2 regions of the Microbispora hainanensis genome follow, and region 2 is predicted to be linked to the other one. Evidence: predicted binding sites of a transcription regulator. Region 2 holds the regulator's gene; the other holds the start of a gene.
What was found. Region 2 encodes LexA, which represses DNA repair genes until DNA is damaged. Its sites were predicted from a motif close to TCGAACANNTGTTCGA; they were not measured.
Positions count from the first base shown of each region.

Region 1: the regulator LexA is predicted to act here: its motif matches at 3,631-3,646, upstream of recA (recombinase RecA).

Region 1 is NZ_CP108086.1:4,641,871-4,650,390, reverse strand. It holds gene rny (ribonuclease Y) at 1-948, opposite strand, end outside; gene recX (recombination regulator RecX) at 1,229-2,356, opposite strand; gene recA (recombinase RecA) at 2,365-3,465, opposite strand; gene OHB01_RS21740 (hypothetical protein) at 3,794-4,069, shown strand; gene OHB01_RS21735 (ABC transporter permease) at 4,212-5,297, opposite strand; gene OHB01_RS21730 (ABC transporter ATP-binding protein) at 5,294-6,172, opposite strand; gene OHB01_RS21725 (winged helix-turn-helix domain-containing protein) at 6,165-6,473, opposite strand; gene OHB01_RS21720 (hypothetical protein) at 6,473-6,850, opposite strand; gene OHB01_RS21715 (DUF3046 domain-containing protein) at 7,096-7,290, opposite strand; gene OHB01_RS21710 (VOC family protein) at 7,367-7,855, opposite strand; gene OHB01_RS21705 (Lhr family helicase) at 8,011-8,520, shown strand, end outside.
Region 2 is NZ_CP108086.1:8,685,291-8,693,810, reverse strand. It holds gene OHB01_RS39290 (cellulase family glycosylhydrolase) at 1-1,363, shown strand, start outside; gene OHB01_RS39285 (MalY/PatB family protein) at 1,373-2,467, opposite strand; gene lexA (transcriptional repressor LexA) at 2,556-3,272, opposite strand; gene nrdR (transcriptional regulator NrdR) at 3,707-4,186, shown strand; gene OHB01_RS39270 (vitamin B12-dependent ribonucleotide reductase) at 4,305-7,190, shown strand; gene OHB01_RS39265 (alpha/beta fold hydrolase) at 7,254-8,060, opposite strand; gene OHB01_RS39260 (MFS transporter) at 8,072-8,520, opposite strand, start outside.

The DNA.
Region 1 (8,520 bases), 4.0 Mb from region 2:
CCGCACCTCGGCCTTGCTGCGCTCGTACGCCTCCTCGATGCGCTGGGGGTGGATCCGGCCGTCGAGCACCAGCTTCTCCAGCGTCAGCCTGGCCGTCTCCCGCCGGACCGGGTCGAAACACGACAGCAGCACCGCCTCCGGCGTGTCGTCGATGATCAGATTGACCCCGGTGGTGGACTCGAACGCCCTGATGTTGCGGCCCTCGCGGCCGATGATGCGGCCCTTCATCTCGTCGCCGGGCAGGTGGAGGACGCTCACCACCGACTCGGCCGTCTGCTCGGTGGCGACCCGCTGCACCGCCAGTGTCACGATCTTGCAGGCGCGCTTCTCGCCCTCCTTCCGGGCCTCGCTCTCGATCTCCCGGACGATCAGCGCGGCCTCGCGCTTGGCCTGGTTCTCGATCTCCTTGACCAGCTCCGCCTTGGCCTGCTCGGCCGTCAGGCCGGCGACCCGCTCCAGGATCTCCTGCCGCCGCTCGGCCACCCGCTCCAGCTCCTCACGGCGGTCGGCCAGCTCGGTCTCGGTCTCGGCCAGCTTGCGGGCCCGCTCCGTCTGTCTGCGCGCCTCCTCGTCAAGCCGCTGCTCACGCTCAGCAAGCCGGTTCTCGCGACGCTCGAGGTCGGAGCGCAGTTCCTTGAGCTCCGTCTTGAGGATCCGCGCCTCCTCCTCGACCTCCTTGCGCATCAGCGCTGCGCTTTCGGCGAGTGTCTCCGACTTCTTGAGGATCTCCCCCGCGTCACGCTCCGCCTTCGTGCGGATCTCCTCGGCCTCGCGTCTGGCCTGTTCGAGTTCCTCGTTGACCTCGGCCTTCACCTCGGCGAGCTGCTCGGGCGAGGGGCCGGACGGTGCGACGACGCCGGTGCGGCGCATGACTATGACGAGGGCGGCGATCATCACGAGAGCCAGCAGCACTACCGCAACCGCAAGAACGATCACGATCGTGTCCATGCGCGCTCACCCCTCACGACAACTATTGGCAGAGGTCACACGCGCAGCACGGCAGCGCCCGGTGGCGTCACCAGGACAAATATCGTCGCAATGCCCGGACGCCCCAAGGGGCGGCCGATATGGCCCGGAGGCCGGTCAATGTCTCTCGTCCGTCGTGGTTCACCGTTATGGCAATCCGCGCTGCGCGGAGTAACTCCTCACTGCGGTCGAGATTAAGCGTCAGAGAGGTAACGAGCAAGCAAAGATGCCCTGTCAAGTGACTTTTGCGTGGTGCGATGGCTCACTCGAAGGTCTCCGGAAGCCCATCTGACGGGCTGCCTTCGGCCTCGATCGCCTCTCGGACCACGCGGAAAGCCAGCCCCGGCGAGTAGCCCTTGCGGGCCAGCATGCCGACCAATCGTCGCATGCGAGCCTGCGGCTCCACCCCACGGGTGGCGGCCAGCTTCCGGTCGACGAGCCTGCGTGCGGTCTCGGCCTCCTCGTCCGGATCAAGCTGCCCGACGGCGTCCTTGACCGTCTCCTCGGCCACGCCACGCTGCCGCAGTTCCTGCGCGAGCGCGCGGCGGGCCAGCCCGCGACCGGTGTGCCGGGAGCTCACCCACGCGGCGGCGAACGCCTTGTCGTCGATGAGCCCGACCTCGGAGAACCGCTCAAGCACGGCGTTCGCCGCATCCTCGGGCACGTCCCGCTTACGCAGGGCGTCCGCTAGCTGAGCCCGGGTCTTGGGGGCCATCGTGAGCAGCCTCAGGCAGATGGCCCTGGCCACCGCCTCCGGGTCGGCCGGCGGCCCCGCGCTCGCCGCGGTGCCCTCCTCCGGCCCGTCAGGAAGCCACCCGTCGGACCTCCTACGCTTCCCCCGGCGTCCCGGCGTGCCCGGCTCCCCCAAGCCGGCCCAATCTCCACGGCCTGCCAGGTCTCCCGGCACGCCCGGTCCCTCCGAGCCTGCCCAATCTCCACGGCCTGCCCGGCGTCCCGGCGCGGCCGACTCCCCCGGGCTCGCCCAGTCTCCCGGCGCGGGCCGGTCTCCCCGTGCGCCCGGCTCTTGCAGCCTTGCCCGGTCTCCGCGCGTGCGGCCACGTCCCTGGCGTCGGCGGCCGACAGGGCCGGCTTCCTGGCCCGCCTCCGCCCGCCCGCTCGCCTCGCGGCCGATCTCCTGCCCGCCGATCCTCGAACGCCCGTTTTCCGCACGCCCGGTCTCCGTACGCGCGTTGCCCGCACGCCCGGTCTCCGCACGCCCGCCGTCCGTACGCCCGCTTTCCGCGCGCCGGATCTGCTCGCGGAGGGCGGCGATCGTCGCGGAGACGTCCTCAGCGGGCCTCTGCGGCTCTTCGGCCGGCGCCCAGGGTCCCGAGTTCCAGTCCCCCGGCCCGATCTCGCCGTCCGGGCCAGGGGGCTCGTCGCGCCTCATGCCTGCGCTCAGACGTCACCCGGCTTGGGCGCACTGGCCGCCTTGCTGCCCCGGCCGGAGGTGGGGGCGGCCGGCGTCGCCGGGGCTGCGGGGGGCTCGCTCGGCGTGTCGAGCCGCGGCCCGACTCCGAGCTTCTCCTTGATCTTCTTCTCGATCTCGTTGGCGATGTCGGGGTTGTTCTTGAGGAAGTTGCGGGCGTTCTCCTTGCCCTGCCCGAGCTGGTCGCCCTCGTACGTGTACCAGGCGCCGGCCTTGCGCACGAACCCGTGCTCGACGCCCATGTCGATCAGCCCACCCTCGCGGGAGATGCCTACGCCGTACAGGATGTCGAAGTCGGCCTGGCGGAAGGGCGGGGCCATCTTGTTCTTGACGACCTTCACCCGGGTCCGGTTGCCGACCGGCTCGGTGCCGTCCTTGAGCGTCTCGATCCTGCGCGCGTCCAGCCGCACCGACGCGTAGAACTTCAGCGCCTTGCCACCCGTGGTGGTCTCGGGGCTGCCGAACATGACACCGATCTTCTCGCGGAGCTGGTTGATGAAGATGGCGGTGGTCCGGGTCTGGTTCAGCGCACCGGCGATCTTGCGCAGGGCCTGCGACATCAGGCGGGCCTGGAGACCGACGTGGCTGTCGCCCATCTCGCCCTCGATCTCGGCCTTCGGCACGAGGGCCGCCACCGAGTCGATCACGATGATGTCGACGGCGCCGGAGCGGATCAGCATGTCCGCGATCTCCAGCGCCTGCTCACCGGTGTCCGGCTGGGAGACGAGCAACGCGTCGACGTCGACGCCCAGCTTCTTGGCGTACTCGGGGTCGAGGGCGTGCTCGGCGTCGATGAACGCGGCGATGCCGCCGCCCTTCTGGGCGTTGGCCACGGCGTGCAGGGCGACCGTCGTCTTACCGGAGGACTCTGGGCCGTACACCTCGACGATCCGGCCGCGGGGATAGCCGCCGATGCCGAGGGCGACGTCGAGAGCGATCGAACCGGTGGGGATGACCTCGATCGGGGCACGCGCCTCGTCTCCGAGGCGCATGACACTGCCCTTGCCGAACTGCCGCTCGATTTGCGCGAGGGCGGTCTCAAGGGCCTTCTCGCGGTCGTTGATTGCCATTGGGTGCCCCCTGAAGGGTGTCGTCTGCTCGGTCACCGAAAAGCTACGGGGTGCCACCGACATTTTCCGGAGCTTCCCGCACACCGCCCCGAGAGGTGGGCCGGGAGCCTGTCGCGCCCCGGCGACCTGACGGCGCGCACCCCGGCGGCGACCAGTCCAATATAGCCGAACGACTGTTCGATCACATGCGGAACCGCGGCCGAGCCGGGGACGAACGGCGTCCCAACCGTGCCGTTACATTCCCGGGCCTTACCCTGCCGTGGTTGTCAGCGCGCTGACCTGCGACGATTCTTGTAGCGAAGCTGGATCTCCCCGCTGGAGGGGCTACGTGACGGGCACCGGCGACTACAGCCGACAGCGTCTGGCCCGCCTTGAGGCGCTCGCGGCGCGACTGTCCGGGCAGGGTCTTTCCGCGCGGCTGCTCGGCACGGACGATCCGGTCCTGTCCGTCCGGCACCCCGGCACCGGCAGGCAGACGATCGTCTTCGCGACGCCCTCCGGGGAAGGATGGATGTTCCTGTGGGCTCCGGGCGGCCAGGAGAGCGCCGACGACCCCGGCCGTGCGGCCGAGCTGATCGGTCAGGCCCTCTCCCGGCCCCCATGATCCTCCGTCCGCGCCCCGCCGGGAGCGAACGCCTCGCCCCCGCCGTCAGAGAACGCCTCACCCCCCGCCGGGAGCGAACGACCTCGCCCTGCCACCAGCGAAGGACCTCGCCCTGCCACCAGCGAACGGGTTCACCCTGCCGTCAGCGGACGACCTCGCCCAGCTTCACCCGGGCGCCGGTGCGGAGCACCGCCCGCTGATAGACGCGGGCCGCGCCCAGCAGGACGGCCACCACGGCCACGACCATGAGCACCGCGGCGATGAGGATCTCCACCAGCGGCACGTCGACGGCCGCCGTACGGACGGGCATGACCATCGAGGAGAACGGCGGCACGAACGACAGCACGCGCGCGACCGTGCCCGTCGGCTCGACGGCGGCGAAGTAGGCCGTCAGGTAGGTGAACATCATGAGCATGGTCATCGGCGTCAGGACGCTGTTGAGCTCCTCCTGCCGCGACACCAGGGAGCCGAAGGCGGCGGCGAGCGCCGAGAAGAAGGCGTAGCCCAGCACGAACCAGACGACCGCGCTGACCACGATTCCCCCCATTCCGGGCGGCAGGTCGGCCGTGAAGCCGGTCGCGGACGACGCCGACAGACCGGCGGCGATGACCACGACAAGGTTGACCAGCCCCAGCGCCCCCAGCCCGACGATCTTTCCGCCCAGGAGCTGCCAGGGACGCACCGAGGTGAGCAGGATCTCCACGATGCGGCTGCCCTTCTCCTCGACCACGCCCATCGCGACGAACATCGAGGAGTAGATGAGTAGGAAGAACAGCACCATCACGATCAGGGTGGCGATGCCGGTGCGCACACCCTGATAGCGGGCGTCGGCGCCGACCGACTCCACCGTCAGCGGCGTGATCGTGAGACCGGCCGCCTTGATCTGCGCGTCGCGGTGGGCGCTCTCCAGGATCAGTCCCAGCCGCTGGTCGAGTTCGCCGTTCGCGAGGACCTTGTTTCCATTGATCAGGGCCGCGTCGAGGTCCCCGTCGACCACGGCCTTCCGCGCCGCCGCCTCGTCCGGCAGCCGGGAGTACGCGAGTTGGGCAGCGGGCGGGGGCGCCTCGCCCACCACGCCGACGTCGTAGGTGTCGTCGCCACCCAGGACCTTCGGCAGGAACGCGAGCGCCGCCACCAGGACCGCGCTGACCGCCAGACTGATCAGGTACGACTTCGTCCTGATGCGCGTGCGGATCTCCCGCTGGGCCACCAGCCACAGGCCGTTCATGCCACCGCCTCCCTGAAGATCTCGGCCAGCGTCGGCTGCCTGCGGCCGAAGTGCTCGACCCGGCCGGCTCCCATCGCCGTACGCAGGATGTCCTGGTCGTCGCCCTCGTCGCACAGCAGGACGTCGCGGTCGCCCTCGCGGGTGAGCTCGCCGGGCAGGCCGTCGGCCCAGCCGGGCGCGGCGTCCCTGACCACGACCCGCAGCACCCCGCGGCCCTCCCGCTCGCGCAGCTCGCCGACCGGTCCGTACGCCACCATCCGGCCCGCCGAGATGATGCCGACCGAGTCGCAGAGCTGTTCGACCAGGTCGAGCTGGTGACTGGAGAAGATCACCGGCACGCCCGCGGCGGCGCGGTCCTTGAGCACCTCCGCGAGCGCGTCGACCGCCAGCGGGTCGAGGCCCGAGAACGGCTCGTCGAGGATCAGGACCGCCGGTTCGTGGACGAGCGCGACCGCGAGCTGCACCCGCTGCTGGTTGCCGAGCGACAGCGCCTCCACGGCGTCGTCGCGCCGCTCGACCAGGCCGAGCCGTTCGATCAGGGCGTCGGTGGCCGAGCGCGCGGCGGCCGGGGCGAGCCCGTGGAGCCTGCCGAAGTATTCGATCTGCTCGGCGACCTTCATCTTCTGGTAGAGGCCGCGCTCCTCCGGCATGTAGCCGAACGTCCGGCGGTCGTCGTACGTCAGGGGGCGACCGCCGAGGCGCACCTCGCCGGAGTCGGCGTCGAGCACGCCCATGACGATCCGCATCGTCGTCGTCTTGCCCGCGCCGTTGGCGCCGACGAACCCGAACATCTCGCCCGGCCGTACGGCGAAGCCCACCCCGTCGAGGGCGGTCTTGTCTCCATAGCGTTTGCGCAGGCCGTCGATTTCAAGCACGGGGGGTTGCCTCCACAATCCGTCGCAGAACGTCCATGTAGGTCTCGAAGGCCGCACGCCCCTGATCGGTCAGCGAGAGCCAGGTGCGCGCCCGCTTGCCGACGAAGGTCTTCTCCACGTGGACGTAGCCGGCCTCTTCGAGCGTGAGGATGTGCTTGCTGAGCAGCGAGTCGCTGACCTCGATGGTGTCGCGGAGGAAGCGGAAGTCGGCCTTGTCCGCCGCCGCCAGGGCCGCCATGATCGACAGCCGCACCGGCGCGTGGATGATCTCGTCGAGCTCGTGGCGTGGATGGACTCTCATCAGCTCCTCATCAGGCGGAGTCCGCCGTACACCAGGGGCAGCCCGGCGAGCACCGACAGCGCGACGAGCACCACCGTCCAGCCCGTATCGGGCCGGTCGGGACGCAGGCACATGCCGACGACGAACGGCACCATCATCGTCACCACGTACGCGGCCGAGATCGGCCTGTTGATCTGCTTCAGCAGCCGGTTGTGCACCCGCAGCCGGGCCCAGTACACGCACAGGGCGACCGTCAGGATGATCCACCCGACCCCGGCGAGCATCGGCAGCGGCCGGCCACCGAGGAACATCGCCGGCCAGTAGAGCATCGTGGCCAGTCCCACGAGCAGGTATGCCCGCCCGGGCCCGCGCGATGAATGCCTGACCTGCCGATCCACGCGCCCTATCTCCTGAAGCGCCTCATCGGGACTGAAGTGATCTCCGGTCATGCCCTTCCTCCGTGTTCATCCAGTCAACACGCTAGCAAGCACTCAACCGTCGTTCAAGTGATTGCCATAGGCGACGGAAGGCATGGGGCATGGACGAATCGGCGTGTGGCGGGACCACACCGCCGCGGCGCGGGACGGAGGCCGCCACGGAGCGACAACGCCCGCGCGGCCCGCCGCTCAGAAGGAGAGAGGAATCAGCGCAGCCTGGGGTCCACGTCGACCTCCTGGCAGACGGCCTGCCAGACCCGCTTGGCCGCCACGCCCTCCGCGAGGGCCTGCTCGACCGTACGCCCGCCGAGCCCGGAGATCACGTAGTCCTTCGCCCACGACTCCGCGTACGCCTCACCGAAGTGGCGGCGCATCCTGTTCCAGAAGTCTGTGAGGCGCATGCGTTCAGTATGACGCCGCGGCCCGGATGCTCGTCCGGGCCGCGGGCGCCTTCCACCCCGCTGTCGGGAGACGGGGTCACATGACGCGGGAGCCGTACATCTCGCCCAGGGGATCGGCGAGCAGTTCCAGGCGCGCGCCGTCCGGGTCGCGGAAGTAGATCGAGGCGCCGCTCTCCACCTGGTAGGGCACCCCGGCGGCGTCGAGCTTGCCGCGCAGGCGCTCCCACGTCGCCCGCTCCACGGAGATCGCGATGTGGTGGAGCCCGCCGAGAACCTCCTTGTACGGCTCCAGGTCGAGGCCGGGGAGGTCGAAGAAAGCCAGCAGGTTGCCGTTGCCGATGTCGAAGAAGAAGTGGTTGGACCCGCGGTAGTCGCGGTTCTCGAAGATCTCGGTCAGCGGGAACTCGAGGAGCTCCTGGTAGAAGCGGATGGTCCGCTCGACGTCGGACGAGATCAGTGCGAAGTGGTGCAGACCCCTTGCGCTGCTGGGGGCACGGCGCTCGCTCAGGTAGCGTTCGCGAATCCGCGCGCGCTCCGCCTCGATGGCCGCGTAGTCGATTTCCATACTGAGGAAGCATGTCCCGACAGCAGCATCTCGTACCAGACGCGTAAAGGGAGCAGCCGCGTTCGCCGTCTCCTCCGTTCCGGCGCGCTCCGCTCCCGGCGATGCCCGTCGCCCGGCGGCGGGATGGCGGTGCGGCGTTTTCTGTCGGTGGGGCGATGCATGATGGGCAGGTGGGTGCGCTCGACGGATTCAGCCCGGTGACCAGGGAGTGGTTCACCGGCGCCTTCGCGACGCCGACCGCCGCGCAGGAGGGCGCGTGGTCGTCGATCGCGCGCGGTGAGAACACGCTCGTGGTCGCGCCCACCGGGTCGGGCAAGACGCTCGCCGCCTTCCTCTGGGCCGTCGATCGCCTCGCCGTCGAGCACACGACGGGCCCGGCTTCGCCGGGAGCCGAGGCGGACCGTCCTTCCTCGCCGGGGGCCGAGGCGCGGGGGCCAGGCGGCCGCCGCGGTGCGCGACGCGGCCGGAAGGGCGACGCGGGGCCGCCCCGGCCCTGCCGGGTCGTGTACGTCTCCCCGCTGAAGGCTCTCGCGGTGGACGTCGAGCGGAACCTTCGGGCTCCGCTCACGGGCATCCGGCAGACGGCGCTGCGGATGGGCCTGCCCGCCCCCGACATCTCGGTTGCGATCCGTTCCGGAGACACCGCGGCCGAGGAACGGCGTCGT
Region 2 (8,520 bases):
GAAGCCGGGCGCGCAGGCGACGAGCGTCAACACCTACTCCAACCCCGACCTGATCGGCCTGTCCCCGCTGCAGATCCTCGACAAGGTCGTGGACTACGCGGGCCAGAAGGGCATGCGGATCATCCTCGACCGGCACCGCCCGACCAGCGCGGGCCAGACGGCGCTGTGGTACACCTCCGGCGTCCCCGAGTCGACCTGGATCAACGACTGGAAGTCGCTGGCCCAGCACTACGCGGGCAACCCCACCGTCATCGGGGCCGACCTGCACAACGAGCCGCACGCCGACGGCACCAACCCGAACGCGAAGGGCTCCTGCTGGGGCTGCGGCGACGAGTCGCGCGACTGGCGCCTGGCGGCCGAGCGGGCCGGCAACGCGATCCTGTCCGTGCAGCCCAACTGGCTGATCTTCGTGGAGGGCGTGAGCTGCCCGAGCGGCGGCGAGTCCAACGTCTGGGACAACGACCCCAGCAACGACGAGGACTGCGGCTGGTGGGGCGGCAACCTCACCAAGGCCGGGCAGTATCCGGTGCGGCTCAACGTGGCCAACCGGCTCGTCTACTCGCCCCACGAGTACGCCACCTCGGTCTTCCACCAGAACTGGTTCGACGACCCGTCCTACCCGGCCAACATGCCGGCCATCTGGGACAAGTACTGGGGCTACCTCTACAAGCAGAACATCGCCCCGATCATGGTCGGCGAGTTCGGCACGACGCTCGCCAGCAACATCGACAAGATCTGGCTCCAGGAGCTCATGAAGTACATGGGCACCGGCGTGAACGGCATGTCGTTCACCTACTGGTCGTGGAACCCCAACTCGGGTGACACGGGCGGCATTCTCAAGGACGACTGGGCGACGGTCGACCAGGCCAAGCAGAGCATCATCTCGCCCTACCTGATCCCGCCGACCGGCGGTGGTGGCACCCCGACGCCGCCGGTGTCGCCCTCGCCCTCGCCCTCGGCCTCGCCGTCGGCGTCTCCGACTCGGTCGCCCTCCCCATCGCCGTCTCCCTCGCCGTCTCCCTCCCCGTCGCCGTCCGCGTCTCCCTCGTCGCCGGGCGGGAAGACCTGCACGGCCACGTACAAGGTCGTCAACGAGTATCCCGGCGGCTTCCAGGGCGAGGTCACGGTCAAGGCGGGTTCGTCGGCCATCTCGGGCTGGACAGTGAACTGGTCCTTCCCGAACGGCCAGAGCATCACGCAGCTCTGGAACGGCACGCTCAGCGCGAGCGGGTCCAACGTCACGGTGACGAACATGTCCTACAACGGCACGCTGGGCGCCGGCGCCTCGACCGCGTTCGGCTTCAACGGAAGCTGGTCGGGCAGCAACGGCGTTCCGTCCTCGGTCACCTGTACGGCGAGCTGAGCGGGCGCGTCACGTCAGCACGGCGGCGATCCTCGACAGGATCTCCTCCAGGATCGCCGCCGATGTCGCGAAGTTGAGGCGGGCGAAGGTGTCGCCGCCTCCGTACATCGGGCCCGGGTTGAGCCTGACCCGGGCCTCCCGCTCGACGAACGCCGCCGCGCCGGGCACCCCGAAGTCGAGCCACGCGAGATAGGTGGCCTCGGGAACGCGGTAGCCGACCGACGGGAGCCGCTCGGCGACGAGCCTGCGGTTGCGGTCGAGGATCGCCAGCACCTCCTCCAGCCACGCGTCGCCGTGCCGCCAGGCGGCCACCGTGGCCTCCACCCCGAGCACGCTGGGCGCGCCGAAGATGTGGGCGGGCTGGCGGCCGAGTGCGTCCCTGGCCTCCTTCGCGCCGAGGTGGGCCACCGAGCAGTGCAGTCCGCCCATGTTGAAGGCCTTGCTGGCGGAGGTCAGCGTGACCGTGCGCTCGGGGAGGATCGTGGCGAACGGGATGTGCCGCTTCGGGGCGTACGTCAGGTCGGCGTGGATCTCGTCGGCGATCACCAGCGTGCCGTGCCGATCGGCGTACGCGGCGACGCCTTCGAGCTCCTCACGGGTGAACGAACGGCCCGACGGGTTCTGCGGGTTGACCAGCAGGAGCACACTGACGGGCTCTCCGGGGACCTCGAACCTGCCGTCGGCCGTCAGCGGCATGGGCACCAGGCGGCGGTTCATCCCGGTGATGGTGGTGAGGAAGGGGTCGTAGGCGGGGACGTGCAGTGCCACGGCGTCGCCGGGCTCGGTCAGGACGTGCAGCAGCACCTGGAGAGCCTGGTTGAGGTCGGTGAAGGACCGCACGTGGGCCGGATCGGCCCGCCAGCCGTGCCGCGTCTCCATCCGCTCGGCGAACGCCTCCGCCAGTGGTCCCGCGGTCGGGGTGTCCAGCCAGGCGGGATAGCCGAGGTCCTTGGCGGCGCGTCGCGCTATGGCCTCCGTGACCACGTCGGGCACGGGGAAGTCCATGTCGGCGACCCAGGCGGGGATGACGCCGGGCGCGGCCTGCGCCCACTTGATTCCGTCACGGCCCCGGGCCGCGTCGAGGGAGAGGGAGTCGAGCTTCATCCGACTCACCCTAATTGCCGGTTGACGACCGCCGAAAAGGCGGCCGCCGCGCCCCGCGATCCCGTCGTGCCGCGGGGCGCCGGCGCGGCTACAGCTTGCGAAGGACAGCCGTGACCTTGCCGAGCACGGTGGCCTCGTCGCCCGGGATCGGCTCGTAGTTGGGGTTGTGCGGCACCAGCCACACGTGCCCGTCCTTGCGCTTGAAGGTCTTCACGGTGGCCTCGCCGTCGATCATCGCGGCCACGATGTCGCCGTTGTCGGCGACCGGCTGCTGCCGGACCACGACCCAGTCGCCGTCGGCGATGGCGGCCTCGATCATCGAGTCGCCGGAGACCTGGAGCAGGAACAGCGTGCCCTCGCCCACGAGCTGCTTGGGCAGGGCGAACACGTCCTCGATGCTCTGCTCGGCGAGGATGGGCCCACCGGCCGCGATGCGGCCGACCAGCGGCACGTAGGCCGCGGTGGGCCGGCTGAACCCGGGCTCCTCCTCGGAGGTGGCGTCGGGGTCCACCCACAGCACCGGCTCGCCCGGCAGCCGGACCTCCAGGGCCCGGGGCCGATGGGGATCACGCCGGAGGTAGCCCTTACGCTGGAGCGCCGTGAGCTGGTGCGACACGCTGGAGGTGCTGGTCAGCTGGACCGCTTCCCCGATCTCCCGCATGGACGGCGGATAACCGCGCTGCTGGACCGAGTCGCGGATCACCTCGAGAATCTTCCGCTGCCTGGGGGTGAGGCCAAGCGAGTCGCGCCTGCGAACCGCGAGGTCGCTGACGCCATTCGCCTGCTCACTTCGGTCACTCACGATGCCACCTCTCAATCCGTGTTCCTCGTGTCGCACAGAGCGACCGTACCGCGATTCAAGATCACCGTCAAACAATTGTTCGATATCCAGCGAAATCGCCGATCTCGCCGTCCGCCTTCATCGTACGGGAGTTCGATCGATCCCGTGTTCGATTTCCCCGATCTTCTTCGGCCGCTGTAGGCGCAGGTCAGAAGCCGTACGAAAAGCGGCCGGGAAAAGGCGCGTAAACGGCCTATTCCACGACGGCCGGGGCGCGTGATGCGGCCGTGACCCGGGGTGCGACACGCGGGCGGAGCAGGGACTTCCTTGCCCAAGGCCGGTTCGACTTGCGTTCAAGGTCGGGCGCTCCTACGGTTGGACCACAACATCTAGTAGTCACACCGGTGTAAGTTCACCACACCTTGTGTTCGGGGATGTGCGTTCAGGGAGGCGATGAAGTGCACTGTCCGTTCTGTCGCCACCCGGACACCCGGGTCGTGGACAGCCGCGCGGCAGAGGACGGGGCGGCGATCCGTCGCCGGCGCACCTGTCCCGAGTGCGGGCGCAGGTTCACCACGCAGGAGACCGTACTGCTGATGGTGAGCAAGCGCAGCGGAGTCACCGAGCCGTTCTCCCGCGAGAAGGTCATCGCCGGCGTGCGGCGGGCCTGTCAGGGGCGCCCGGTCAGCGAGGACTCCCTCGCCCAGCTCGGGCAGCGCGTCGAGGAGAGCATCCGGGGCACGGGCGCGGCCGAGATCGCCTCCCACGAGGTCGGCCTGGCCATCCTGGGCCCGCTCCGCGATCTCGACGAGGTGGCCTACCTGCGCTTCGCGTCGGTCTACCGCAGCTTCGAGACGCTGGCGGACTTCGAGGCGGAGATCGAGCGGCTCCGCGCGGCCCACGGCACCGCAGCCCATGGCACCGGGGGCGAGGAATAAGACGCCTTCCGGGGGACCGGGACGAGGCGGGCGGGGCGCGACGGCGCACCGCGACTATGTGGTTTCAACGAGCGTGGTCCGGAGAAGGGGCTCCATCGGGCCCTGGGAGGGGGAAGTCATGACGGAGACCGTGAGCGGCACGGTGTCGGGTGCGGGGGGTCGCCCGGGCAAGCGCCCGCGCAAGGGCCTGAAGATGAAGCGCATCTTCACCACCCCGGGTGTCCACCCGTACGACGAGGTCCGCTGGGAGCGGCGCGACGTCGTGATGACGAACTGGCGGGACGGCTCGGTCAACTTCGAGCAGCACGGCGTGGAGTTCCCGGACTTCTGGTCGGTCAACGCGGCCAACATCGTCACCACCAAGTACTTCCGCGGGGCGGTGGGCACCCCGCAGCGCGAGTCGAGCCTCAAGCAGCTCGTCGACCGGGTCGTGGGCGTCTACACCAGGACCGGCGTCGAGAACGGCTACTTCGCCTCCGACGAGGACGCGGAGATCTTCGACCACGAGCTCAAGCACGCGCTGATCCACCAGGTCTTCAGCTTCAACTCCCCGGTGTGGTTCAACGTCGGCACCCGCTCCCCCCAGCAGGTGAGCGCCTGCTTCATCCTGGCCGTGGACGACACGATGGAGTCGATCCTCGACTGGTACAAGGAAGAGGGCGTCATCTTCAAGGGCGGCTCCGGCTCCGGGGTCAACCTCTCCCGCATCCGCTCGTCCAAGGAACTGCTGTCCAGCGGCGGCACGGCCAGCGGCCCGGTGTCCTTCATGCGCGGCGCCGACGCCTCCGCCGGCACCATCAAGTCGGGCGGCGCCACCCGCCGGGCGGCCAAGATGGTCGTCCTCGACGTGGACCACCCCGACATCGAGGAGTTCATCGAGACCAAGGCGCGCGAAGAGGACAAGATCCGCGCGCTGCGCGACGCCGGGTTCGACATGGACCTCGGCGGCAAGGACATCGTGTCCGTGCAGTACCAGAACGCCAACAACTCGGTGCGGGTCTCCGACGAGTTCATGCGGGCCGTCGAGGCGGGCGACAAGTTCGGCCTGCGGGCCCGGCTGACCGGCGAGGTCATCGAAGAGGTCGAGGCGCGGTCGCTGTTCCGCAAGATGGCCCAGGCCGCCTGGGAGTGCGCCGACCCCGGCCTGCAGTACGACGACACGATCAACGACTGGCACACCTGCCCCGAGACCGGGCGCATCACGGCCAGCAACCCCTGCTCGGAGTACGTCCACCTGGACAACTCCTCGTGCAACCTCGCGTCGATCAACCTGCTGAAGTTCCTGCGCGACGACGACTCCTTCGACGTCGCGACCTTCGTGAAGGTCACCGAGCTGATCATCACCGCGATGGACATCTCGATCACCTTCGCCGACTTCCCGACGCAGAAGATCGCCGAGACCACCCGGGCGTACCGCCAGCTCGGCATCGGCTACGCCAACCTGGGCGCGCTGCTGATGGCGACCGGGCACGCGTACGACTCCGACGGCGGCCGGGCCATCGCGGCCGGGATCACATCGCTGATGACCGCCGTGTCCTACCGCCGCTCGGCCGAGATCGCCGGGATCGTCGGCCCGTACGACGGCTACCAGCGCAACGCCGAGCCGCACAAGCGGGTCATGCGCAAGCACGCCGCGGCCAACGACGACCTGCGCACGCTCGGCGACATGGACAAGGCCCTGCACACCGAGGCCACCCGGCAGTGGCAGGAGTGCCTCAAGCTGGGCGAGAAGAACGGCTACCGCAACGCCCAGGCGTCGCTGCTCGCCCCGACCGGCACCATCGGCCTGATGATGGACTGCGACACCACCGGCATCGAGCCCGACCTGGCGCTGGTGAAGTTCAAGAAGCTCGTCGGCGGCGGCTCGATGCAGATCGTCAACCAGACGATCCCGCGGGCGCTGCGCCGGCTCGGCTACCCGGAGGAGCAGGTCGAGGCCATCGTCGAGTACATCGCCGAGCACGGCCACGTCGTGGACGCCCCCGGCCTGCGGCCGGAGCACTACGAGGTGTTCGACTGCGCGATGGGCGAGCGGGCCATCGCCCCGATGGGCCACGTCCGGATGATGGCGGCCGTCCAGCCGTTCCTGTCCGGCGCCATCTCCAAGACCGTCAACCTGCCCGAGTCGGCCACCGTGGACGACATCGAGCAGGTCTACCTGGAGGGCTGGAAGCTCGGCCTCAAGGCCCTGGCCGTCTACCGCGACAACTGCAAGGTCGGCCAGCCGCTGTCGGTCGCGAAGAAGACCTCCGAGGAGGCCCCCGCAGAGGCGGCGGACAAGGAGCCGGTCGTCCAGGTCGTGGAGGTCGCGCGGCCGACCAGGCGGCGGATGCCCAACCAGCGGCCGAGCACCACCACCCGCTTCACGGTGGGCGGCGCCAAGGGCTACATGACCGCCTCGTCCTACCCCGACGACGGTCTCGGCGAGGTCTTCCTCAAGATGTCCAAGCAGGGCTCGACCCTCGCGGGCGTGATGGACGCCTTCTCCGTGGCGATCTCGATCGGCCTCCAGTACGGCGTGCCGCTCGACACGTACGTGCAGAAGTTCGTCAACATGCGCTTCGAGCCGGCGGGCATGACCGACGACCCCGACGTCCGGATGGCGCAGTCCGTGATGGACTACATCTTCCGGCGGCTCGCGCTCGACTACCTGCCGTACGAGGACCGGGCCGCCCTCGGGATCTTCTCCGCGTCCGAGCGGGCCGCGCAGCAGCGCGGTGAGGACCCGGCCGCGCTGCAGGACGTGGACACCGCCGCGCTCGCCCAGTCGGCGCCGATCGAGAGCGGGCAGGCGCCGGTCGAGAAGGCGCAGCCCGCGCCGGTCGAGAAGGCCCCGGCAGCGCCGGTGGCCGTGCCGGAGCCGCGCCGGGTCGGCGCCTCGCTGGAGAGCCACCAGGGCCGTACGGCGGACGCGCCGCTGTGCATGACCTGCGGCACCAAGATGCGCCCTGCCGGGAGCTGCTACGTCTGCGAGGGTTGCGGCAGCACCAGCGGCTGCAGCTGATCGGTTCGCCGTCAGGCGGGGCGCCGGAGAGATCCGGCGCCCCGTCGGCGTGTTCACGGGACCTCAGACCGCCGCGGCCATGCGGTCCAGGCGGCCGGTGATGACGGCGGTGAACGCGGCGGGGTCCTCGAACGGCAGGCCGTGGCCGCCGGGGACCGTCACGAGCTCGGCGTGGGGAATGAGCCGGGCGAGCTCGCGCTGGTGGTGCGGCGGCACGATCCGGTCGTCGGCGCTGGAGACGATCAGCGTCGGCGCGGACACGTGCGGCAGGAGCCCGGTGATGTCGACGGAGATGTCGGCCAGGGTCTGCCTCTCGAACCCGTCCTCCGCGCCGCCGAGCATCGCCGTGAACGCGGCGGCGGCCTGCTCGAAGTCCTCCGCCGACCGGGCGCGGAGCGTCTCCTCGCCCATCGCGGTGAACTGGAGCAGACGGGCCAGCAACTCGCGGTCGGTGCGCACCAGGCGGACCCACAGGTCCATCTGGAAGGCCATCCACGGGTCGGTCCTGGCCCATCCGGCGTGCGCCGTCAGCGACAGGATCTTCTCCGGCCGGGTGCCCGCCGTCGCCACTGCGACGACGGCGCCGAGCGAGTGGCCGACGAGGTGGAAGCGCTCCAGACCGGCGTGCTCGGCCGCGCCGAGCACCTGGGCGACCAGGTCCTCGACGCGGATCGGACCGCCCGCGTCCACGGTGGCGCCGGAGCCGGACAGGTCGGGGGCGACCACGGTGAAGCGGCCGGAGGCGGCGTCGATGAGCGGGCCCCAGTTGGCCTGCGCGTCGGCGCCGGTGCCGTGCACGAGGACGAGACCGGGGCCGGTGCCGGTGACGAGATAGTTGACGGTGCTCGAACCGACGGTGACGACGGGCATGGTCGTTCCTTTCACGTGGTGATCCGCGCGGGTTCGCGGACGGACATCAGGAGGCCGACGGCGAGCGCGCCGGCCAGGGACAGGAGGGTCAGCAGCCACAGGGCGGTGTGCAGGGCGTCCGCGTAGCCGGCGCTCGCCAGGCGGGCGAACTCCAGCGGTCCGGCTCCCGCCGGCACGGCCCCTGTGATGTCGCCCTGCAGCAGGCGGGAGGTCGCCCGGGCCGCGCGCGCCTCGCCGTACGGGCCGGTCAGGCTCGCCTGGGTCAGCGCGGACAGCACGGCGCCGAGCACGGCGATGGCGACGACCTCGCCGGTGATGCGGGCCGTGTTGAACAGCCCGGCCGCCATGCCGGCCCGCGCGGGCTCGACGGAGGAGACCGCCGCCCCGTCGACCACGGCAAGCGACACGCCGAAGCCGGTCCCGATCAATATCAATGGCAGGGCGAGCCGCGCCGGGCCCG